DNA from 3 places in the Rhizobium sp. KDH_Rht_773_N genome. Region 1 is predicted to be linked to each of the others. Evidence: riboswitches for the same ligand, from Rfam matches in the RefSeq annotation. Region 1 holds a riboswitch; each other region holds the start of a gene.

Evidence for each region. Region 1 has a riboswitch for cobalamin ahead of bluB (5,6-dimethylbenzimidazole synthase). Riboswitches for the same ligand answer to the same signal wherever they lie in the genome.
Region 2: linked by a shared signal. The riboswitch ahead of cobU (bifunctional adenosylcobinamide kinase/adenosylcobinamide-phosphate guanylyltransferase) and the one ahead of bluB (5,6-dimethylbenzimidazole synthase) in region 1 are both predicted to bind cobalamin.
Region 3: linked by a shared signal. The riboswitch ahead of metE (5-methyltetrahydropteroyltriglutamate--homocysteine S-methyltransferase) and the one ahead of bluB (5,6-dimethylbenzimidazole synthase) in region 1 are both predicted to bind cobalamin.

The regions. Positions count from the first base shown of each region.
Region 1 is NZ_CM129525.1:4,135,517-4,143,569, forward strand. It holds gene ACU8HS_RS20555 (glycosyltransferase family 1 protein) at 1-504, shown strand, start outside; gene ACU8HS_RS20560 (3-deoxy-7-phosphoheptulonate synthase) at 657-1,724, opposite strand; gene ACU8HS_RS20565 (MFS transporter) at 1,965-3,362, opposite strand; cobalamin riboswitch at 3,515-3,705, shown strand; gene bluB (5,6-dimethylbenzimidazole synthase) at 3,748-4,434, shown strand; gene ACU8HS_RS20575 (DUF2865 domain-containing protein) at 4,449-5,525, opposite strand; gene ACU8HS_RS20580 (ribonuclease H family protein) at 5,724-6,266, shown strand; gene ACU8HS_RS20585 (NADP-dependent malic enzyme) at 6,272-8,053, opposite strand, start outside.
Region 2 is NZ_CM129525.1:3,536,687-3,544,739, forward strand. It holds gene ACU8HS_RS17440 (hypothetical protein) at 1-65, shown strand, start outside; gene ACU8HS_RS17445 (cobyric acid synthase) at 467-1,924, shown strand; gene ACU8HS_RS17450 (chloride channel protein) at 1,921-3,711, opposite strand; cobalamin riboswitch at 3,919-4,311, shown strand; gene cobU (bifunctional adenosylcobinamide kinase/adenosylcobinamide-phosphate guanylyltransferase) at 4,664-5,173, shown strand; gene cobW (cobalamin biosynthesis protein CobW) at 5,177-6,223, shown strand; gene cobN (cobaltochelatase subunit CobN) at 6,233-8,053, shown strand, end outside.
Region 3 is NZ_CM129525.1:2,319,191-2,327,243, reverse strand. It holds gene metE (5-methyltetrahydropteroyltriglutamate--homocysteine S-methyltransferase) at 52-2,376, opposite strand; cobalamin riboswitch at 2,484-2,688, opposite strand; gene ACU8HS_RS11665 (heavy metal translocating P-type ATPase) at 2,729-5,044, opposite strand; gene ACU8HS_RS11660 (MerR family transcriptional regulator) at 5,116-5,538, shown strand; gene ACU8HS_RS11655 (TIGR03862 family flavoprotein) at 5,578-6,789, shown strand; gene ACU8HS_RS11650 (cytochrome c biogenesis protein DipZ) at 6,776-8,053, opposite strand, start outside.

The DNA.
Region 1 (8,053 bases):
GTACCCGCCATCCTTGACAAGATCACAGCCGAGCTTTCCCGCGCCGGCCGCACCTTCGAAGTGATCCGCTACGGCAAACACACCAAGGATAGCTATAACGCGGCGCTCGCCAGATCGAGCGCCATGCTTTTCGTTTGCGAGCACGAGACGCAAGGGCTCGCCTACCAGGAGGCCCTTGCGGCCGGAGTGCCGGTCCTCGCGTGGGATGAGGGCCGGCTCGTTGACCCGAAAATCATCGATCGCGTCCCGCCTGACTTCGAGGTTAGCAGCGTCCCGTACTTTGATGCCCGCTGCGGCCTCACATTCCGGATCGCCGATTTCCCCGACAGGCTTGCCGATTTCTGGAAGCGGGTCGATACCTTCCGCCCTCGCCAATATATAGAGGAAGAGCTCTCCATGAAGGTATGCGCTAAACGCTACCTTGACCTCTACTCCAGCTTGACGGATCAAGTCCCAGGGGCGATCCCCTTGGCGTCCATCGCGCAAATAAAGCGGGCACTGTAGACCGGTGCCAATGGATATTGCCCCACTCGGGTCTTTGAACGACCGAGAGCCGGTCGGGAACTGCAGATCATAGACCTGTGCGGTGCCCGGCTGCCCCCCCACCGCCCTGTGAATAGGCGGCGGGCTTTACCCGCCGCGCTTGATGCGGCAACTCAAGCCGCGACAGCAGCCTTCCGCCGTTCGCGGACGGCCTTGGCGAGATCCTCGAGCACATCGACCGACATATCCCAGCCGATGCAGCCATCGGTGATCGACTGGCCGTAGACCAGCGGCTTGCCGGGGACGAGGTCCTGGCGGCCGGCGACGAGGTTGCTCTCGATCATCATGCCCTTGATATGGTGGTTGCCGGCGACGATCTGGCCGGCGACGTCGCGGACGACCTTCGGCTGGTTCATCGGGTCCTTGTTGCTGTTGGCGTGGCTGGCGTCGATGAGGATGCGCGGATCGACGCCGAGCTTGATCGCCTCGGCGATGACGGCCTGGACGTCGGCAGCCTCGTAGTTCGGCCGCTTGCCGCCGCGCAGGATGATGTGGCAGTCCTCGTTGCCGCGGGTAGACGCGATCGCGGCCTGTCCGTCCTTGGTGACAGCCGGGAAATGGTGGGGCTGGGAGGCCGCGACGATGGCGTCGAGCGCAATGCGCGCGCCGCCGTCCGTGCCGTTCTTGAAGCCGATCGGGCAGGAGAGACCCGAGGCGAGCTGGCGGTGGATCTGGCTTTCGGTCGTGCGCGCGCCGATGGCGCCGTAGCTGACGAGATCGGCAATGTATTGCGGCGTGATCGTATCGAGGAATTCGCAGCCGGCCGGCAGGCCCATGGCGTTGATGTCGAGCAGCAGGCGGCGCGCGAGGCGCAGGCCTTCCTCGATGCGGTAGCTGCCGTCGAGATGCGGGTCGTTCATCAGGCCCTTCCAGCCGACGGTGGTGCGGGGCTTTTCGAAATAGACACGCATGACGATTTCGAGATCGCCGGAGAGGCGTCGTCGCTGCTCGACGAGGCGGGAGGCGTATTCGCGGGCGGCTGCCGGATCGTGGATCGAGCAGGGGCCGATGATGACGAGCTGGCGGTCGTCCTTGCCTGTCAGGATATTGTGGATCGTGTCGCGCGTGCCGGTCACGGTCTCGGTGACGGCGCGGTCGCGCGGGATTTCCGAGAGGATGTCGGCAGGCTTGGTCAGCGGGGTGATCTCGACAATGCGCAGATCATCAATGGTATCGGTCACGGTATGCTCTCCTGTTTGGTCATACCGTGCGGAACAAAAAAGCCGCCAGGTAGACTAGCGGCTGTTCGGGTTGTCGTCGCGTTAGTTTCGGTTACGCACAGACCCGCATCCGCTGGAAGCAGCGGTACGAATAAAATCGCGATGCGTAAACGGACGAAATCGACATGCCGCCTATGTAGACATGCGAACTGGAATTGTCACGCGGAATCTGTGAGGAAAAATGACGGGTCCGTGAAGTTTTCAGCGGCTTTCCGCCATTGCCTCTTCCGGATGCCGGTTCTTGCGGCGCCGCGTCGTCAGTTCCTCGCCGGCATTGGCGGGCAGGCGCAGGAAGGTGATGCAGGCAAGCGCCGAGATCGTCGCCACGATGAAGAAGGCGATGTGGAAATCGCCGACCGTGAGCCTGCCGCCATGGAAGCTTGCGGAGACTTCCAGGATCGTGCCGGCCACGGCAACGCCCATGGCCATGGAGATGCGTTGCGCCACGGCATTGATGGCGGTTGCCTGGCTGCTGTCCGCCTCGTCCACATCGCCGAAGGCCATGGCGTTGACGCCCGAGAAGGCCATGGAGCGCAGCAGGCCGCCGACGAGAAGACAGCCCATGATGACGTAGACAGGCGTTTCGGCGGTGAAGAAGCCGTTGATGCCCAGGAAGATCGCCGCCAGGAAGGTCGTCAGCGCGATGACGTTGCGGAAGCCGAAGGCATTGTAGGTGCGCGATGCCGCGAATTTCGAGCCCATGGAGCCGAGCGCGCTGACGAAGGTGATCGAGCCGGACTGCAGCGGCGTCAGCCCGAAACCGAGCTGCAGCATCAGCGGCAGGAGGAAGGGCAGCGCGCCAAGCCCCATGCGGAAATTCGAAGCGCCGAGAATCGCCGCCCGGAACATCGGATAACGGAACATTTTCGGATCGAGCAGCGGATGCGGCGTGCGTTTCGCATGCACGAAATAGAGGATGCCGGAGAGGATGCCGACGGCGACGGTGACATAGCCGTAGACGATGGGAACGGCCGGCAGGCTGATGACGGAAATGCCGAAGACGAAACCGGCAAAACCTATCCCGGAAAGGAAGAAGCCCGGAAAATCCATCGGCTTGGGGCTGCGCGGCTCGACCGCCGGCAGGAAGCGGGTGACGAGAGCGATGCCGATAATGCCGATCGGCACGTTGATCCAGAAGATCCAGTGCCAGCTCAGATAGGTGGTCAGGAAGCCGCCGATCGGCGGCCCCATGATCGGGCCGATGAGCGCCGGTATGGTCAGCCAGGCCATGGCATTCACCAGCTGGTGACGTGGCGTGCCGCGCACGAGCAGCAACCGCCCGACCGGCGTCATCATCGAGCCGCCGGCGCCCTGGATGAGGCGGGAGATCACGAAGGCGGCGATGGAATTGGAAAAGGCGCAGGCGACCGAGCCGACCATGAACACGAAGATCGCCAGCCGGAAAACGTTGCGGGCGCCGAAGCGATCCGACATCCAGCCGCTGATCGGAATGAAGATCGCCAGCGCCACGAGGTAGCTCGTTACCGCAAGCTTGAGCGCGATCGGCGAGGTGCCGATATCGGCGGCAATGGCCGGCAGGCTGGTGGCAATCACGGTCGAATCCATCTGTTCCATGAACAGGGCGACCGCAAGGATCATCGGCGTTAGACGGGACACGGGCAACCGGAATGCAACGGGATGGGATTCGGCGCCTTCGGCACCGGTCGGATTCTGGCTTCCTTCTAGGCCAGCATTTTTAGCCTGTCCACGAAATCAATGTCGCAGCGGCTTGCCGTCGTGCCGTTTCCGCGCCATAGATCCGATTGTCAGGTGCCCGCCGTCACAGGCGGGAGAATCGGGAATCCGGTGCAAGGCCGGAACGTGCCCAACGCTGTAAGGCCGACGCCCGCCGCTTCATGACGCCACTGGCCGCAGGGCCGGGAAGGCAGCGGCCGGGCGGATGACGCCGAGTCAGAAGACCGGCCTGGCAAGATAGACCTAACCCGCGCGGACGGCGGGCGGTTGCGTTGTTGGGGATTTGACGATGCGACCCATTGACGATGCCGTTTGCCCGGCATCCGGTTTTTCTGCGGCCGAACGAGAGGCCGTCTATCACGCAATCATGACGCGGCGCGACGTGCGCGGCGAGTTCCTGCCCGATCCCTTGCCGGACGACCTGATCAGGCGGCTTCTGACGGCCGCCCATCACGCGCCTTCGGTCGGCTTCATGCAGCCGTGGAATTTCGTTCTGGTCAAAAGCGCCGAGGTGAGGGCGCGGGTGCGCGACGCATTCGTCAAGGCCAACGAAGAGGCCGCCCTGATGTTTGCGGCCGAACGGCGGCAGGCCTATCGCGCGCTGAAGCTTGAAGGAATCGTCGAGGCGCCGCTCGGCATCTGCGTCACCTGCGATCCCACCCGCAGCGGCAGCGTCGTGCTGGGGCGCACGCACAATCCGCGCATGGACAGCTATTCCACCGTCTGCGCCATCCAGAACCTGTGGCTTGCGGCACGAGCCGAAGGCGTCGGCATCGGCTGGGTCAGCATCTTTCGCGAGGGCGACCTGAAGCAGATTCTCGGCATACCCGATCATATCGAGGTCGTGGCCTGGCTCTGCGCCGGTTTCGTCGACCGGCTCTATGAAGAGCCGGAACTGGCGGTCAAGGGCTGGCGGCAGCGCCTGGCGCTGGAAGAGCTGGTCTTCCATGACGGCTGGGGGCAGGCGGCAGGCTAAGGCCGCGCCGTTTCCTACGGCTGCTGCTGCGGCTGCGGGCCTGTCACGGCCGGATTGGCGAGATCGATCTTGCCCTGATCGCCGGCAAGGAATTGCGGGCCGACCTGGCGAACCTTGGTTGCGGGATCGTAGGGGCGATCCGGCACCTGCGGCTGCGGCGGCGTATCCGCGGCCTTCGGGGCCTGAGTGCGGATCGTGGTGATCGAGCCCTGCGGCGCGGGCGCCGGCGCGGAGACCGTCTGGTTCCGGCGCATTTCCTCGTAATAGGCCGTCAGGTTGCAGGAGCAGGCGGATTTTTCGCCGGGCGGGCGGGTCTTGTAGGCGAAGGCGTTCTTCATCGCGCCATAGGGCGCGCCCGTCGCCGTCGAGATCATGTTTGCGGCTTCGGTGCTGGAAATATCGCGATAATAGAGTTCCGTCTCCACGCCGGGGCACATCTTGGCGCAGGTCGCGGCATCGCGGCCGAAATCGACCGAGGTGGCGTTGTTGCTGATCGGGAAGAAGCCGCCGTCGCAGGTGCGCACGCAGATGGTGCTGACGGGCGAGAGCATTTCGGCGCGCGGCAGGCCGTAGCGCTCACCGCCGCCGAGGGGAATGAACGTATCGCCGCGCATGGCCTGTTCCTCGATCGAGGGGGCCGGCGCATAGAGGTCGCCCTGTGCGGGTTCGCTGAAACTCTCGCTGTTGCAGCCATTGTCTTCAAGCGCGGCCAGCAGGCCTTCGCGGGCCGGATCGACAGCGGACTGGCGCAACGCGTCGCGGCGGTCCTGCAGGTAGCGGATATTGTCCACCATCTTTGCCTGCGCCTGTTCCAGCTCTTCGCAGAAACCGGCATTCTCGCCGCCGACGACGACCATGCTGCCGGACGTGCAGCCGTAGCGGCGCAGATCGCCGCGCACCTTGCGCAATTCCAGATTCTGTTCGGCCAGCGCGCCCGCATATTGGCGCATCTCGGTGCCGTTGGCATTGCCGATCACCTGCGGCAGGTCGGCAAGACGCCCGCGCAGATCCTCGCAGATCGCATTGGTCTGCGCCTCTGCGGGAACCGCGAATGCCAGAAAGAAGACGAGATACAGGTTTCGGCGCTTCACGACGTCGTTCCGGAGTGAGAAAATGCATCCATCGGCGAATTGCGGCTTCAATCCGCCGCGCTTTGTCTTAACGTATTTCCCTTAATAAGCTCGGATGAATTCCTAGCGCATTTTTGCGATCTTATCCAGAACACCCGATGCTCCGCTCCCGCCGCTCCCGCAATCGCGCGGGGCATCCGTGACAGCTAAACAGTTGATATGACAGATATCCCACGCGACATGCTTTCCCGCGCAGCCGCATCGGCAATGCCGCAGGGCAGACAGGGCCTTCACGTTTTCGTGGACGGCTGTTTCGAGCCCGGTTCCGGGCAGGGAGGATGGGCCTTCGTCGCCTACCGCGACGGCGCCGAAATCGCCGCAGGCTTCGGCGGCGCGGAGAATTCGGCCAATAACAGGATGGAACTGACCGCCGTGCTTGAGGCGGCGGCCTGGATCGGCGGCGCGGCGGCGGGCCTGCCGGCGCTGATCTGGTCCGATTCCGTCTACGTCGTCGAAGGCTGCAACCATTGGCGGGCGATCTGGCGGAACAACGGCTGGAAGAAGAGCAATCCAGGCGGCAAGGCCCGAAACCGGGCGATAGCGGATGCGGACCTCTGGAGGGCCGTCGATCTCAGGCTGTTGCAGAATCCGGCGATCGGCATTGCCTGGTGCAAGGGCCATTCCGGTATTGCCGGCAACGAGCGCGCCGACGAACTGTCGGATCGGGGACGCCGCTCGATAGGGCGTCCCCGACAGGCTTGACATGCCTAGGCCGGCTGCGAGGCCTCGACGACGGCGAGCGCCGCCATGTTGACCACGCCGCGCGAGGTGACTGACGGTGCCAGGATGTGGGCGGGCATGGCCGTGCCGAGCAGGATCGGGCCGACATGCAGGCCGTCGGTCATCGACTTGACGACGCCGAGCGTGATGTTGGCGGCATCGAGGTTCGGGAAGACCAGGAGGTTGGCTTCGTCATGCAGCGTCGTGTGCGGCATGACGCGGCGGCGCAGCTCCTCGGAGATCGCGCTTTCGCCGTGCATTTCGCCGTCGACCTCGAGATCGGGTGCTGCCTCGCGCACGAGCTGCAGCGCATTGCGCATCTTGGTGGCGCTTTCGGATTCGCGCGAGCCGAAGTTCGAATGCGAGACGAGGGCGGCGCGCGGGGTGATGCCGAAACGCTTGATTTCCTCGGCTGCCAGAACCGTCGCCTCGGCGATCTCTTCCGCCGTCGGGTTGAAGGTCACGTAGGTATCGGCAAAGAAGGTGGCGCCGCGCTGCGAGATCATCAGGCTGAGGGCCGAGAAATCGCGCACGTTCGGGCGCTTGCCGATGATCTGGCGCACGTCGCGCAGGTGCTTCTCGTAACGGCCTTCGAGGCCGCAGATCAGCGCATCGGCTTCGCCGCGCTTCAGCGCCAGCGCGCCGATGACGGTGGTGTTGGTGCGCACGATGGTGCGCGCCGCTTCCGGGATCACGCCGCGACGGCCGACGAGCTGCAGGTAGAGATCGACATATTCGCGGAAGCGCGGATCGTCCTCGGGGTTGATGACCTCGAAATCCTGCAGCGGGCGGATGCGCAACCCGTAGCGCTTCAGGCGCGTCTCGATGACCTGCGGGCGGCCGATGATGATCGGCTCGGCAATGCCTTCCTCGAGCAGCACCTGGGCGGCGCGCAGCACGCGCTCGTCTTCCCCTTCGGAGAAGATGACGCGCTTGCGCTCGGCCGTCTTGGCGGCCGTGAAGATCGGCTTCATGACGAAGCCGGAGCGGAACACGAAGCGGTTCAGCTGGTCGAGATAGGCATCGAAATCGACGATCGGGCGGCGCGCGACGCCGCTTTCGGCCGCAGCCTTGGCGACTTCAGGCGCGATGCGCAGGATCAGGCGCGGATCGAAGGGCGAGGGGATGAGGTAATCGGGGCCGAAAACCGGCGTTTCGCCGGAATAGGCGCGGGCGGCAACGTCGGACGGCTCCTCGCGGGCAAGGGCTGCGATGGCGCGCACGGCGGCCATCTTCATTTCCTCGTTGATCGTCTCGGCGCCGCAATCCAGCGCGCCCCTGAAAATATAGGGGAAGCAGAGGACGTTATTGACCTGGTTCGGGAAGTCGGAGCGGCCGGTGCAGATCATCGCATCCGGGCGGGCGGCGCGGGCGAGATCCGGCATGATCTCAGGCGTCGGGTTGGCGAGCGCCATGATGAGTGGCTTTTTGGCCATCTGGGCCAGCAGTTCCGGCTTCAGAACGCCTGCGGCCGACAGGCCGAGGAAAACGTCGGCGCCGCCGATATTTTCGGCGAGCGTGCGCGTGTCGCTCTTCTGGGCGTAGACGGCCTTCCATTCGTCCATCAGCTCGACGCGGCCTTCATAGACGAGGCCTTCGAGGTCGTGGACCCAGATGTTTTCGCGCCTGGCGCCAAGCGTCACCAGCAGGTTGAGACAGGCGAGCGCGGCCGCGCCGGCGCCCGAAGCGACGATCTTGACCTCGTCGATCTTCTTGCCGGCGAGTTCCAGGCCGTTGAGGATGGCGGCGGCGACGATGATGGCGGTGCC
Region 2 (8,053 bases), 600 kb from region 1:
AACCTATTGATTTGCGAGAAGAAATCAACTCTCTTTTCCGTGTACGTCACGAACTAAATTATTGAATCCGAAGAATTTATACAGGCGCTCGGACGGAGGCGGCCGCATGTGCCGCCAGGCGAAATTCCCCCTGCGCGGCGCCGGCCGAAAGCGGTTCCAGCAGCAGAAAATTCGAAAAAGTTCAAAAAAGGTCGAAATTCGCCTCCGGGCGGGCGTTCACTAACCATCCGGTAAGAATGTGCCGTTATCTGTTGATGCGCGGCGGGGGACAACCGCTGCTTTTCCGGATCAGGTATTGCGTCCCGGAAAAAGCGAGCTTCATTGCGTATTGGTGAAGGCGCCAGCGTTTTTCGGCAAACCGCGTAGGGCCATGGCCCGATCGCGGTTTTCGCATTTCAGGCCCTCTGTTGACCTGGGATCGGCCCGCATTGTAGGCCTGCCGGAAATGCTTCACGGACAGGGGCCAATGACCAGAGCCATCATGCTGCAGGGAACCGGCTCGGATGTCGGCAAGACGGTGCTGGTGGCGGGGCTTTGCCGGCTGGCGGCCAATCGCGGCCTGAAGGTCAGGCCCTTCAAGCCGCAGAACATGTCGAACAATGCGGCCGTTTCCGACGACGGCGGGGAGATCGGCCGGGCGCAATGGCTGCAGTCGCTCGCGGCCCGCACGCCGTCTTCCGTGCACATGAACCCGGTGCTGCTCAAGCCGCAATCCGAAAACGGCAGCCAGATCGTCGTGCAGGGCAAGGTGTTCGGGCAGGCGAGGGCGCGCGACTACCAGCGGCTGAAGCCGCAGCTCGTCGCTTCCGTGCTGGAAAGCTACGGCAAGGTCTGCGAAGGGGCCGAGCTCGTCATCGTCGAGGGGGCGGGTTCGCCGGCCGAAATCAATCTGCGGGCCGGCGATATCGCCAATATGGGCTTTGCGACGCGCGCAAACGTGCCCGTCGTGCTTGTCGGCGATATCGACCGCGGCGGCGTGATCGCCTCGCTCGTCGGCACCCATGCGATCCTTCCGGAAGAGGATCGCCGGATGATTTCGGGCTATATCATCAACAAGTTCCGCGGCGATGTGAGCCTGTTCGACGACGGGATCGCCTCGATCGGGCAATTCACCGGCTGGCCCTGTTTCGGCGTCGTGCCCTGGCTGACGGCGGCCGGCAGGCTGCCGGCGGAGGATTCCGTCGTGCTGGAGCGGCTGGCAAGGGGACGCGCCGGAGCGCTGAAGATTGCCGTGCCGGTGCTGCCGCGCATTGCCAATTTCGACGATCTCGACCCGCTGCGCGCCGAGCCCGATCTCGAACTCGTCTTCGTGCGGTCGGGCGAGCGGCTGCCTGCCGATGCGGGGCTCGTCATCCTGCCGGGCTCGAAATCGACCATCGCCGATCTGGCCGATCTCAGGGCGCAGGGATGGGACCGCGAGATCGGCGCCCATGTCCGGCGCGGCGGAAGGGTGATCGGCATCTGCGGCGGCTACCAGATGCTGGGCCGGCGGGTGCGCGATCCGCTCGGCATCGAGGGAGCGGCGAGCGAGATCGAGGGACTTGGGCTGCTCGATGTCGAAACGGACATGGCGCCGGAAAAGACGGTGCGCAACAGCCGCGCGCATTCGGCCGAATATGACGTGCCGCTGTCGGGCTATCAGATCCATCTCGGCGTAACGTCCGGGGCCGATTGCGAGCGGCCGGCGGCCATCGTCGACGACGAGCCGGATGGCGCGGTTTCGGCGGACGGGCGCATCATGGGCACCTATCTGCACGGGCTGTTCGGCTCCGATGCCTACCGGGCGCGGCTGCTGGCAAGCTTCGGGCTTTCGGGCGAGCGGACCAATTATCGCGAAAGCGTCGACCGGGCGCTGGACGAGGTTGCCGCCGAACTGGAGCGACATCTCGACGCCGGTTTTCTTTCGGATCTCGTTGGCAGCTAGATCTCGCCCGAGACCTCGCGGCGGCGGCGGTCGAGCTCTTCGCTGTAGCGGCGCAGCGTATGGCTTTCGCTGAGCTGGCCGATCACCTTGCGCTCGATGAGGTTGTTGACGACGGCGAGCGCTTCGCTTTCCGTCTTGTCGAAGATCGCGGCGGCCTGTTTGGCGTTCATCTGCGGCTGCAGGAAATCGTTCCTGTAGCGGATGAAATCGGCAAGCTTCTGGCCCTCGTCCTGCGTGCTCGTCGGATTGGCGTAAACCTCCGGAACCAGCACGAGGCCGGCATATTTGTCGTGGTCGTCGACGAGGATGACGCGCTGCGTCGAGCCGATCGGGAAGGCCTGCCTGAACTCGTCGAGGGTGAGGCTGTTTTTCGCTTTCTTCACGTCCGAGCGCATCAGCCTGTCGACGGTGAGGTTGCGGATCCAGCCGACGTCGTGGGCGCTGCGGATGCTTTCGCCGCGCAGATGGAAGCGCCACGTGGCGAAGGAATAGCCGAAGGTGGTGCGCACCACGAGCGAGGAGGTGATGACGGCGGCGAGCACCAGGGCGGTGATCGGAAAGTCGCCGGTGATTTCCAGCGCCAGGAAGGTCATGGTCAGCGGCCCGCCGATGACGGCAACGGCAAGCGAACTCATGCCGACCACGGCATAGATGACGGGCGTCAGCGTCGCATCGGCGAAATAGGGGGCGCAATAGGCAAAGAGCTTGCCGAGCAGCGCGCCCATGAAGAGCGAGGCGAAGAACAGGCCGCCCCTGAAGCCGGAGCCGATGGAGACGGCGGAGGCCACCGATTTCAGCAGGAAGAGGCCGATGAGGGCCGGGATCGTCACCTCATGGGCAAGGTTGAGGTGCAGCGCCCCGTGGCCGGCGGCAAGCACCTGCGGCGAGACCAGCGCCAGCAGGCCGACGATGATGCCGCCGAGCGCCGGGCGGAAGGGCAGCGCGATGGAACTCTTGCGCGCCAGTTCCTCGACGAAGGAGACGCCCTGCATGATGAGAATGCCGATGCCGGCGCAGAAGGCGCCAAGCGCGATGGCCGGCACGTAATCGGCCGGCTGGACGGCGCCGAAGCTGCCGACATCGATGACGAAATCGCTGCCGGCCAGCAGCCGCGCGACCAGCGTGGCGACGAGGGCCGCGACAACGACGGGTGTCAGCGAGACGATCGTGTAGGTGCCGACGATCAGCTCGAAGGCGTAGAAGGCGCCCGTCAGCGGCGCGTTGAAGGCGGCGGCGATGGCGCCGGCCGCGCCGCAGCCGACGAGAACGCGCAGATCGGCGCGGCGCAGCTGCAGCTTCAGGCCGAATTTCGAGGCGATGCCGGCGGCAAGCTGCGTATAGCCGGCCTCCAGCCCCACGGACGCGCCGAAGCCGTTGGACACGAGATTCTGGACGGCGACGAGGATGCTGTCGGTCAGCGACAGGCGGCCGCCATGCAGCGCGTTGGCCTCGACCGGATCGACCATCGGTTTCTTGCGCCATCTGGCGAGGATGAAGATCAGCAGGCCGAGCAGGGCGCCGCCGGCAATCGGGGCGGTCATCAGCAGGAACTTGCTGTCGATCTGCGAGGCGCTGAGCCTTGCCGTCCCGTCAATGCCGAAGATCAGCCTGTGCATCTGTTCCGAGACATAGCTCATGGCCGTGACCGCAAGCCCCGAGGCGATGCCGACGAGCGCGCCGGCAAAGACCATGCCCATTTCGCTGTGGCGCACGAGCGCCCGCAGGCGTCCCAAATCGAAAATGGTGGTGAGGGGCCGGAAACGGCGGATATCCATTCGGGAGAGCATCATGGGAAAACTAGGCGGCATGAGTGGGGGTCAAGGGCGGAGCCGGCATCCGCATGAGCGGCAATTGCGGCAAAATACCGGCTGGGCGGTAAAGTTTTTATGACGTAAGTTTTTGAATAAACTCGATAATCTTGGTAGTGTAAGTCGAGATGAGCGGCTTTGGCACATCGGCCGGCAATTGACACGGGGGTTGCGCGCGCCTAACCATGAAACCACATAATGGATGGTTCCGGATCGGCTTGCGCCTTCCGGATGAAAAGGGAATGTGACGGGGCGGACCCAAGCCGGGCGCCTTCATCACAGCCGACCCCGCGACTGTAGAGCAGTCAGGGTCTTCCGTCCGGCATGTGCGCCGCTGCGCCGACGGCCTCGCATTCCGCGGGCGGGCAAGGCGGAGCAGGTGCCGGAAAAGCCACTGGAAATGCATCGTGATCAGCCGGGGCAGGACGCCTCTATTTCTACGAATCGTCCGCCTTTTCACGACAGGCAGCCGGGAAGGCGAGGCGGATCCGCTGGCACGATCAGGGGCGACCGGAAAGGTCGCCCCGGTCGGGGCCGATAGCTGCGAGCCAGGAGACCTGCCATCCGTGCCGGGCATAATGCCCAATCTGGGTATCTTGCCCGCTGCCAGCACGGAGGTTGTCTTGGCTGAAGAATGCGATTCGGCGCTGCCTCGTGTGGTGCGATGTGGGGGTGGTGTTTCGACGCCCGTCGGTAATGGGGTTCTGGCGCCTGATGGTGGTAGGCCCCTGGCGCGCGCTTTCCTCTCCTCCCTCATTCCTGTGCTTGTCACAGGAATCCAGCCACGGCGCGTCTGCGCCGTGAATGAATCTATGCCATCGTTGAACGAGTCTCTCGTGCCCAAGGACTTGGGCACGCTGGATTCCTGTGACAAGCACAGGAATGAGGGAAGCAGAGAGGGCCGCGCCCATTCTCGACAGGCCGCATTGTCATGACCACAACCTTCATCCTCGGCGGCGCCCGTTCCGGCAAATCTCGCTTCGCCGAAAACCTCGTCACCGAAAGCGGCCTCGAACGCCATTACGTCGCCACCGGCCGGGCCTGGGACGACGAGATGCAGGCGCGTATCGACCAGCACAGGGCCGATCGCGGCCCCGCCTGGACCACGCATGAGGAGCCGCTCGATCTTGCCGAGCGGCTTGCCGCCATCGACGGCGAGGGCCGGGCAATCCTCGTTGATTGCCTGACGCTGTGGCTGACCAACCTGATGATGGAGGGGGGCGATATCGCCGCCCGGTCGGCCGCGCTTGCCGCCTTCCTGCCGCGGGCAAAGGCGCGGCTCGTCATCGTTTCCAATGAAGTCGGCCTCGGCATCGTGCCGGAGAACCGCATGGCGCGCGAGTTTCGCGACCATGCCGGACGGCTGCACCAGATGATCGCGGCGCAAGCCGACGACGTGTATTTCATCGCGGCCGGACTGCCGCTGAAAATGAAGGGTTAGACCATGCAGCAGAAAATTCCCGCAACCGTCATTACCGGCTTTCTCGGCGCCGGCAAGACGACCATGATCCGCAACCTGCTCACCAATGCCGGCGGCAGGAAGATCGCGCTCATCATCAACGAGTTCGGCGATCTCGGCGTCGACGGCGACGTGCTGAAGGGCTGCGGGGCGGAGAATTGCACCGAGGACGACATTATCGAGCTGACCAACGGCTGCATCTGCTGCACGGTGGCCGACGATTTCATCCCGACCATGACGAAGCTTCTGGAGCGCGACCAGCGCCCGGACCATATCGTCATCGAAACCTCGGGCCTTGCCCTGCCGCAGCCGCTCGTCGCCGCCTTCAACTGGCCTGACATCCGCAGCGAAGTGACCGTCGACGGCGTCATCACCGTGGTCGATAGCGCGGCTGTTGCCGCCGGGCGTTTTGCCGACGACCACGATGCCGTCGATGCGCGCCGCGCGGCGGACGAATCGCTCGATCACGAAAGCCCGATCGAGGAACTGTTCGAGGACCAGCTGACCTGCGCCGACCTGATCGTGCTCAACAAGACCGATCTGATCGATGCCGACGGGCTTGGCCGCGTGAAGAGCGAAGTCGCCTCGCGCATCGCCCGCAAGCCCGTGATGATCGAGGCCAGGAACGGCGAGGTGCCGGCCGGCGTGCTGCTCGGCCTCGGCATCGGCACGGAAGACGATATCGGCAACCGCAAGTCCCATCACGAGCTGGAGCATGAGGACGGCGAGCCGCACGACCATGACGAATTCGACAGTTTCGTCGTCGAACTCGGTGCCGTCCCGGATGCGGCCGGCTTCGTCGAGAAGCTGAAGGGCATCATCGCCGAACATGACGTGCTGCGCCTGAAGGGCTTCGTCGATGTTTCCGGCAAGCCGATGCGCCTGCAGCTGCAGGCCGTGGGGGCGCGCGTCGACCAGTATTTCGACCGCGCCTGGGCGCCGGGTGAAACGCGCAATACACGCCTCGTCGTCATCGGCCTGCACGAGATGGACCAGGACGCGGTGCGCAAGGCGATCGAAGCGCTCGTCTGAGGATATTGAATGCATCTGCTTCTCGCCCAGCAGGGAACGATCAGCGACGGGGACGAGGCGATCGACCTCGGCCAGTCGCCGGGCGATATCCTGTTCCTGTCGGCCGCCGATACCGAGCTTGCGGCGATTGCCGCGGCACATGCCGGCGCGGCGGGCTATTCCCTGCGGCTTGCGAGCCTGATGAGCCTGAAACATCCGATGTCGGTCGATACCTATGTGGAACGCACGGCGCGGCATGCGAAACTCATCATCGTGCGGGCGCTCGGCGGGGCGAGCTATTTTCACTATGCGCTGGAGGCGCTGCATGCGGCCGCCGCGCGCAGCGGGGCGCTGATTGCGGTGCTGCCGGGCGACAGCAAGCCGGATGCGGGGCTGACGCCGTTTTCGAATGTGGCGCTGGAGGATCTGAACGCGCTCTGGGCCTATCTGATCGAGGGCGGGGATGCCAATGCGCGGGGCTTTCTCGCCTATGCGGCGGCGATGCTCTCCGGCGAGGAGAAGCCGGCGCCATCAGCGCCGCTGATGAAGGCGGGGATCTGGTGGCCGGGGCGGGGGCTGGTTGGGGTTGAGGAGTGGAAGGAGTTTGCCGGTTCGGTCTTCGCCCCAGCGGCGAGAAGATGCCCGACAGGGCAGATGAGGGGGGCGAGCGACGCAAGGAGTGAGCAACAGGAACACGATGCAGACGTTTGTGGGGTGGCCCCCTCATCCGACCCTTCGGGCCACCGACCGGGGTCGAGCCGCGGGTCTCGACCCGTCCTTCGGACCCCCGACGGGGAGAAGGGACGGTCGTTGCCCATCGTCGCCATCGCCTTCTACCGCGCCCTCGTGCAGAGCGGCGAAACCCGCCCCGTCGAAGCCCTGATCGAAGCCCTGCAGGCGCAGGGCCTGCGGCCGCTGCCGGTCTTTGCCTACAGCCTCAAGGACCCCATCTCCAAAGGTATCCTCGAATCTATCTTCGCCGAGCTCAAACCCGACGTCGTCATCAACACGACAGGCTTTGCCGTCTCTGCACCCGGCGCCGATCGCGAGCCGACGGTGCTGGAGGCCAATGACGCCGTCGTGCTGCAGGCGATCTTTTCCGCCTCGTCGCGGGAGGCCTGGGCCGGTTCCTCGCAGGGGCTGTCGGCCCGCGATCTCGGCATGAATGTGGCGCTGCCGGAGGTGGATGGCCGCGTGCTGTCGCGCGCCGTCTCCTTCAAGGCCGCCGCCCGCTACGATGCTGATGTCGAGGCCAATATCGTGTCCAGCGAGCCGGATGGCGGGCGCATGGCCTATGTCGCGGCCCTTGCCGCCAGCTGGGCGCGGCTGCGGCAGCGGCCAGTTTCGGAGCGGCGGATTGCGCTTGTCATGGCGAACTATCCGAACCGGGACGGACGGCTCGGCAACGGCGTCGGGCTCGATACGCCGGCCGGGACGATCGAGGTGATGCGGGCGATGGCGCAGGCGGGTTATCCGCTTGCCGATATTCCCGCCGATGGCGACGCGCTGATGCGACATCTGATGGCGGGGCCGACCAATTCCGGCTTCGACGGCAAGGTGGTGCGCGAGACGCTTTCCTTGAGTCGATACAAGGGCTTCTTTGGCTCTCTTCCCAATCAGATTCAGGATGAGGTGACGGCGCGCTGGGGGGATCCGGAGGCCGATCCCTATCTGCGTGACGGTGCTTTCGCTCTGCCATTCGCGCGTTTCGGCGGGCTGCTTGTCGGCATCCAGCCGGCGCGCGGCTACAATATCGATCCCAAGGAAAGTTATCATTCGCCGGATCTCGTGCCGCCACACGGCTATTTCGCCTTCTATGCCTTCCTGCGCGAAGAGTTCGGCGCCGATGCG
Region 3 (8,053 bases), 1.8 Mb from region 1:
CTTGCGGGTGGAAGCCGGCAGATCGCCGGCTTCCGGGAATCACTTGGACGCTCAGGAGTGGGTCGATGCTGCCGCCCCACGCAGCAGCCTTGCGGCAGCGACCATGTTGACGAGCGCCGGGCGAACCTCTTCCCACTTGCGCGTCTTCAATCCGCAATCCGGATTGATCCAGAGCTGCCCATCCGTCAGACGCTGGCGCGCCAGCGTCAGGAGTTCGGTCATCTCCTCGACTTCGGGAACGCGGGGCGAATGGATGTCGTAGACGCCGGGGCCGATCTCGTTCGGATATTTGTAGCTGCGGAAGGCCTCCAGCAGTTCCATCTTCGACCGTGAGGTCTCGATCGAGATCACGTCGGCATCCATCGCCGCAATCGCATCGATGATCTGGTTGAACTCCGAATAGCACATATGCGTGTGGATCTGCGTTTCGTCCGATACGCCGGATGAGCACAGGCGAAAACTTTCGACAGCCCAGTCGAGATAGGTCTTCCAATCGGCCTTGCGCAGCGGCAGACCTTCGCGAAGGGCGGCCTCGTCGATCTGGATCATCGCCGCGCCGGCCCGTTCGAGATCGAGCACCTCGTCACGGATCGCGAGCGCGATCTGCCGGCTGACATCGGCACGCGAGAGATCGTCGCGCACGAAGGACCAGTTGAGGATCGTCACCGGCCCGGTCAGCATGCCCTTGACCGGCTTTTGCGTCAGCGATTGCGCATAACGCCACCATTCCACCGTCATCGGTGCGGGGCGGGAGACGTCGCCGAAGATGATGGGCGGGCGGACATAGCGCGAGCCGTAACTCTGCACCCAGGCATGCTGCGTGAAGGCAAAGCCGGAAAGCTGCTCGCCGAAATACTGCACCATGTCGTTACGCTCGAATTCGCCGTGGACGAGCACGTCGAGGCCGATCTCTTCCTGCCAGCGGATCGCCGCTTCGGTCTCCTTTTTCAGGAAGGCATCGTACTCTGTCTCGCTGATCGTGCCCCTGGTGAAGGCCGAGCGGGATTTTCGCACGTCCGACGTCTGCGGGAAGGAGCCGATCGTCGTCGTTGGAAAGAGCGGCAGCCGAAGTTTACGCTCCTGCAGGCCTGTCCGCTCGGCAAAGGCACTGCCGCGTGTCTTCATCGCCGCATCGATCGCGCCGACGCGCTGCCTGACTTTCTGGTCATGCACGCGCGCGGATCGAGCCCGCGAGGCGACGGCCTGCGAGGCGGCCGCAATCGCCCCGGAAGCATTGCCGGCATTGCCGAGCGCTGCAATTTCGTCCAGTTTCTGGGTCGCGAAGGCGAGCCACGATCTCAGCTCACCATCAAGCCCGGTCTCCAGTTCCAGATCGATCGGCACATGCAGCAGCGAGCAGGAGGGCGCGATCTGCAGCCGGTCGGCACCGAAATGCCGGACCAGCGGTTCAATCTTCTCCAGGATCGCAGCGAGGTCCGCCCTCCAGATGTTGCGCCCGTCGATGACGCCGAGCGACAACACCAGGCCGTCAGGCGCCTTGAGAAGCGCGTCGATCTGCTGCGGAGCGCGAACGAGATCGACATGCAGCCCCGCGACCGGCAACGCAAGCGCCATCGACAGATTGTCGCCGATTGCGCCGAAATAGGTGGTGAGCATGATCTTCAGGTTCGGCACCAGTTCGTGCAGCGCCCCGTAGGCATGTATGAGAGCCGCCTGCTCTTCTCCCGAGAGATCCAGCACGAGGCACGGTTCGTCGATCTGTACCCAGTCGGCCCCGGCGGCGCTGAGTTCCGCAAGCACCCTTGCATAGACCGGCAGCAGGCGTTCCAGCAGGCTGATCGGCGCAAAATCTTCCGCGCTTCCCTTGGCGAGTTTCAGGAACGTGACCGGACCGAGAATGACAGGACGTGTATGGATGCCGAGCGTCTTCGCCTCGATGAAGGCATCGAGCGGCCTGTTGGCTGTCAGTGAGAAGGACTGATCGGGACCGAGTTCCGGCACCATATAATGATAGTTCGTATCGAACCATTTCGTCATTTCCAGCGCCGGCACGCCATGCCCCCGATGGTGCTGATGGCCGCAATCGGCATGCGCCTCGTCGCCGGTCGCCCCGCGCGCCAGGGCGAAATAGATGTCGAGCGAAACCAGACCGCCCTTCCAGCCATAGGCAGCAGGAACGGCACCGACCATGACGGCCGTGTCGAGCACATGGTCGTAAAGCGAGAAATCGTTGGAAGGGATGATATCGATCCCCTTCTCTTTCTGCAGGCCCCAGTTTTCGGCCCGCAGCCGCTTGGCCACGTCGAGAAGCGCGCCGGCGTCGGATTTGCCGGCCCAATAGCTTTCCAGCGCGAATTTCAGTTCGCGATGTTTTCCGATCCTCGGAAAGCCGAGATTGGCAGTCTTGATGGTCATTTCCTTACCCCGAAGGTTATGGGCAAGGCTCAGGCGCAACGCATCGACGAGGTGCGGCCACAGGCGTGCCGTCTCGCGCAAAGCGGCACACCGGGACACCCCGCCCGTGGACGTTATCTATCGCGGCAGGTCTCCTGGCTTGCGGGTCGTCGACATCGTCCAGTCTTCCCAGGCGTCTTCCCAGTGACGTCGTAGGACGGTGTCTATCCGCTTACAGTTGCGGGGGCAGCTCCGGTCTTGGCGATAGCCGCACCGAATTCCCTCTTAGCTCGGGATCGCCTGATCCCGAGAACCACGATGCGGCAAGCATGCACCCGCCGCATCCGAACGTCAAGATGACATAAAGAAATCTTTATGTCTTTATCTGAAGAAGGCGAAGCGCATTCATTGTCACCAGCACGGTCGCGCCCGTATCGGCGAGGATCGCCGGCCACAGGCCGGTCAGACCGATGATGGTGGTAACGAGGAACACGACTTTCAGCCCGAGCGCGATGCTGATGTTCTGGAAAATATTGCGCATCGTCCGCTTCGAAAGGTCGATCATGCGCGCCACGTCGCCGACACGCCCGTGCAGCACGGCAGCATCTGCCGTTTCCAGCGCCACGTCGGTGCCGCCGCCCATGGCGATGCCAACATCGGCGGATGCAAGTGCCGGCGCATCGTTGATGCCGTCGCCGACCTTGGCGACGAGCAGCCCTTCGCGCTTCAGTTCGCCGACGATGCGCTGCTTGTCCTGCGGCAGCAGCTCACCCTGCCAGTCGATGCCGAGATCGCCGGCAACGGCCGCTGCCGTGCGCTTGTTGTCGCCCGTCAGCATGATGGCGCGCACGCCCGCCGCCTTCAGCGTCGCAAGCCCGCTCTTTGCATCCTCGCGCGGCTCGTCGCGCATGGCAATCAGGCCGGCCGCAGCGCCGCTGACGAGCAGTACCGAAACGCTCTTGCCCGCGCCGTTCAGCACCGCGACCTGCTCATCCTGTTCGGCGTTCAACGCCCCCCGCTCGCGTGCGGCCGGCGGCGACAGGAGATCGAGCGTCTCGCCGCCCACCTTGCCGGTCACGCCCTTGCCGGGCAACGCTTCCACCTCGAAAGCGGGCGGCACGGGCACGCGATCGGCCTTGGCACGGTTGAGGATCGCCAGCGCAAGCGGATGGCTGGAGCCCTGCTCGAGAACGGCAGCGCGCGAAAGCACCTCCGCCTCCGAACGTCCATAGGCAATGATATCGGTGACCTGCGGCTTGCCTTCGGTCAGCGTGCCCGTCTTGTCGAAGGCGACGACCGTCACCTTGCCGAGCGATTCCAGGACCGCTCCGCCCTTCATCAGCAGACCGCGGCGCGCTCCCGCCGAAAGCGAGGCAGCAATTGCCGCCGGCGTGGAAATGACCAGCGCGCAGGGGCAGCCGATCAACAGGATCGCCAGACCCTTGTAGACCCACTCGCCCCATGCCCCGCCCGTCAGCAGCGGCGGCAGGACGGCGACCAGCGCCGCCACGACGACGACACCTGGCGTGTAATAGCGAGAGAACCGATCGATGAAGCGCTCCGTCGGTGCCTTCGATTCCTGGGCTTCCTCCACCAGTTTGACGACGCGGGCAATCGTATTGTCTTCGGCAGCGGCCGTGACGCGCACACGCAATGCGGCATCACCATTCACCGTCGCGGCAAACACCGTCTCACCTGCGCCTTTGCGCACCGGCGTGCTTTCGCCCGTCACCGGCGCCTCGTCGATCGCGCTTTCGCCGGAGAGAATAGTGCCATCAGCGGAAATCCGATCTCCCGGCCGAACGAGAATGACGGAACCGACCGCCAGCGTCTCGGCCGGCACTTCCTTCACCTCGCCGCCCGACTCCAGCAGCGCGTTCTTCGGCACCAGCGTCGTCAGCGACTGGATGCTGGCACGCGCCTTGCCGGCGGCGACGCCTTCGAGCAGTTCACCGACAAGGAACAGGAACACGACCGTGGCCGCCTCCTCGCCGGCATTGATGATGACCGCGCCGACGGCGGCAATCGTCATCAGCATTTCGATGGAAAAGGGCGTACCGGAAAGCGCCGCCATCACCGCACGGCGCGCGATCGGCACCAGCCCGACCAGCATAGCGACGACGAACGCATAGGAGGCGATCGGGGGCACCAGATGGCCCACGATATAGGCGACAATCAGGGCAAGGCCGGACAGGATCGTCAGCCGGCCTTTCCTGCTCTGCCACCAGGGGCCGGTCGTCGGCCCGTCACGGCCATGCAGGCCTTCGACTTCCCCGGCGCCATGCGAATGCCCGTGGCCCGAATGACCGTGACCGGCATGATCGTGACCGTGGCCTTCATGATCATGGTCGTGATGCCCGTGATCATCATGCTCATGCCCATGGTGATCATGGCTATGCTCGTGATCATGGTCATGATCGTGATGCGCATGGTCATCATCAGTCCTGCTTGCGCGCGCAGGAGCCTTGCCCGCAAGCGGCGCAACCGAATAGCCAAGGCCGGTCACTTTCTTCTCGATCGCCTTGAGATCGCTGCTGCCGTCGTGGCGCACCGTCATCGTGCCCGCCGTTACCGATACGGAGACGTCTTCGACGCCGGGCACACGCCGGACGGCCGTATCGATTTTCGTTGCGCAGGCGGCGCAATCCATGCCGCCAACCCGGTACCGTGCCTGTGCTGCTTCGCTCATGATGTAAATCCTTGCTTGTAGGCAGCATCCTTCCTACATCCTCTAGCGACTAGAGGTGCAAGAGGAAAATCATGAAAAAGATCACCATCGGTGAAGCCGCCCGCCAAAGCGGCGTCAAAGTGCCGACGATCCGCTATTATGAAGGCATCGGCCTATTATCTGCGCCGAGCCGCAGCGAAGGCAACCAGCGCTCCTACGAACCATCGGACCTCAACCGCCTCGCCTTCATCCGCCATGCCCGCGAACTGGGCTTCGAGATCGAGGCGATCCGCACGCTGCTGCAGCTCCAGGACGATCCGCACCAGTCCTGCGCCTCCGCCGACGCCATCGCCAAGGCGCGTCTCATCGAAGTCGAGCAGCGTATCCGCAGCCTGAACGCCCTGAAAGCGGAACTGGAGCTGATGGTCGAAGGCTGCGGCCATGGCCGCGTCGATCAGTGCCGGGTCATCGAGGTGCTTGCCGACCACGGCAAATGCGCCCATCCGCACCATTGATGACTTGCGCTCGCTGACCGCCCGCGCCAAGAAGGCGCGATGAAACAGAAGACGATCGCGATCATCGGCGGCGGCCCCGCCGGCCTTTCGGCGGCCGAAGTGCTGTCGGCAAACGGCCACGCCGTTTCCGTCTACGACGCGATGCCGACCTTTGCCCGCAAATTCCTGCTTGCCGGCAAATCCGGCCTTAACATCACCCATTCCGAAGATTACGAGCGTTTCGCCACCCGCTTCGGAAAGGCCAATCCCCGGCTGCGCGCCGCCCTCGACGCCTTCACGCCGGCCGATATCCGCGCCTGGGCGGCCGATCTCGGCACCGAAACCTTCGTCGGCTCCTCCGGCCGCGTCTTTCCCAAGGTGATGAAGGCCTCGCCGCTACTGCGCGCCTGGCTCGCCCGGCTGGAATCCCGCGGCGTCAAATTCTGCACCCGCCATCGCTGGGTTGGTTTTGCGCAGGGCGGCGACCTTTTCGAAACGCCCGAAGGCCGCAAGACCATAGCCTGCGATGCGACACTGCTCGCACTCGGCGGCGCGAGCTACCCGCGGCTTGGCTCGGATACCGGCTGGGTGCCGCTGCTGTCTGAACGCGGCATAGAAGTCGCACCGTTTCAGCCCGCCAATTGCGGCTTCGATGTCGCCTGGAGTGAGCTCTTCCGCATTCGTTTCGCCGGGGAGCCGCTGAAATCGGTGACGGTAACCTCGCGCGCCGGGACCTTTCCCGGCGAGTTCGTCATCAGCAGACACGGCATCGAAGGCAGCCTGATCTATGCGCACTCGGCCACTTTGCGCGATGACCTGCTGCGGCATGGCGAGGCAATGCTGACGGTCGATCTTGCTCCCGGTCGCAGCCTTGAACGTCTGTCCCGCGATCTCGCCCGGCACGATGCCAAGACGAGCTTTTCGAACCGCCTGCGCAAAGGCGCCGGGATCGATGGCGTCAAGGCCGCACTTCTCAGGGAGTTGACGCTGGAGTCGGAGCGCCACGATCCGCACAGACTCGCCGCCGCCATCAAGTCCCTGCCGATCCCGCTGCTGCGCCCACGCCCCATCGCCGAGGCCATATCCTCTGCCGGCGGCATCGCCTTCAGCGCAATCGACGAGACCTATATGCTGAAACATCTCCCCGGCATTTTTGCCGCCGGAGAGATGCTGGACTGGGAGGCGCCGACAGGCGGCTATCTGCTGACCGCCTGTTTCGCCACGGGCCGCGCTGCGGCCAGAGGCATCGTGGACTGGCTCAGCCGAAGGTGAAGGCGAAAGCCTGCACGCCGGGATCGAGGAAGCGGATCTCGAACGTGTGGTCGCCGACCGGCCCCGCTTCGCGCACCAGCTGGTAGAGCCGCTGCCCCGTCACCGTGCCGTTGCCATCGGCGTCGGTATCCACCCCGTGACCGTCGCCCGGCGCCTTGCCGTCAACCGTCACCGTGAAGCGCACCGGCTTGCCGTCCGCGCCGGGTCCGAGGACCAGATGCAGGTCGCGGGCATGGAAGCGATAGTAGATGCTGCCATCGGCGGCATTCAGCGATGCCTGTTCCGGGCCGACGGTCCAGTTGCCGGTCAGGCCCCATTCGTTCAGCTTGGGTGTTGCCGCGACGTAGTCATGCGCCGCATCGTTGATCGTGCCCTTGTCGTCGACAAAGTTTTCCGAACGCTGATAACCGATATAGGTTTCCGGCGATTGCACGTTGGCCGCATCCGAAGCGGCTTCTGCACCCGCGGCCTTCACGTCGACGATATCGCTGGAGACGTTGGTCTTGCCGGCTTCGGCAAGCAATTGCTGGATCACCCGTTCGGACTGGTCGTAATCGCCCTCGCCGAAATGGTGGTGGCGGATCTGCCCCTTCGCATCGATGAAATAATGCGCCGGCCAGTATTCGTTATCGAAGGCCCGCCAGATCGCATAGTCGTTGTCGACCGCGACGGGATAGGTAATGCCGAGATCGGAAATCGCCTTCTTCACGTTGGCGACGTTCTTCTCGAAGGCGAATTCCGGCGAATGCACGCCGATGACGACGAGGCCCTGATCCTTGTATTTCTCCGCCCAGGCTTTGACATAGGGAATGGCGCGCAGGCAGTTGATGCAGGAATAGGTCCAGAAATCGACAAGCACGACCTTGCCCTTCAGCTGCTCGGCCGTCAGCGGCGCGGAATTCAGCCATTGCACGGCCCCGTCGAGCGGCGGCATCTGGCCTTCGACCGGCAGCTGCTCGGCCACACCCTTCGGCTTCATCGCCATCATCATGCTGTTGCCGCTCATTGCGGCCGGATTGCCGGACATCATCGTCTGGTTGTTGGCCGTCATCGCCATCGAGCCGCCACCGCCCGCGGGCATGACGACCGACTTCATGGCGCCGGCATTGTCGGCCGTCTTCTGCTGACGGAACTGATCGACCAGCCCTTGTTCCAGAACATTGGTGCTGGCGAGCGAGGCCTGCGTCAGGAAGCCGGTATCCAGGCCGAGCGCGATCGCCACCACGGCGACGAGCACCGCAACGCCGACACCGCGCCGCAGCCA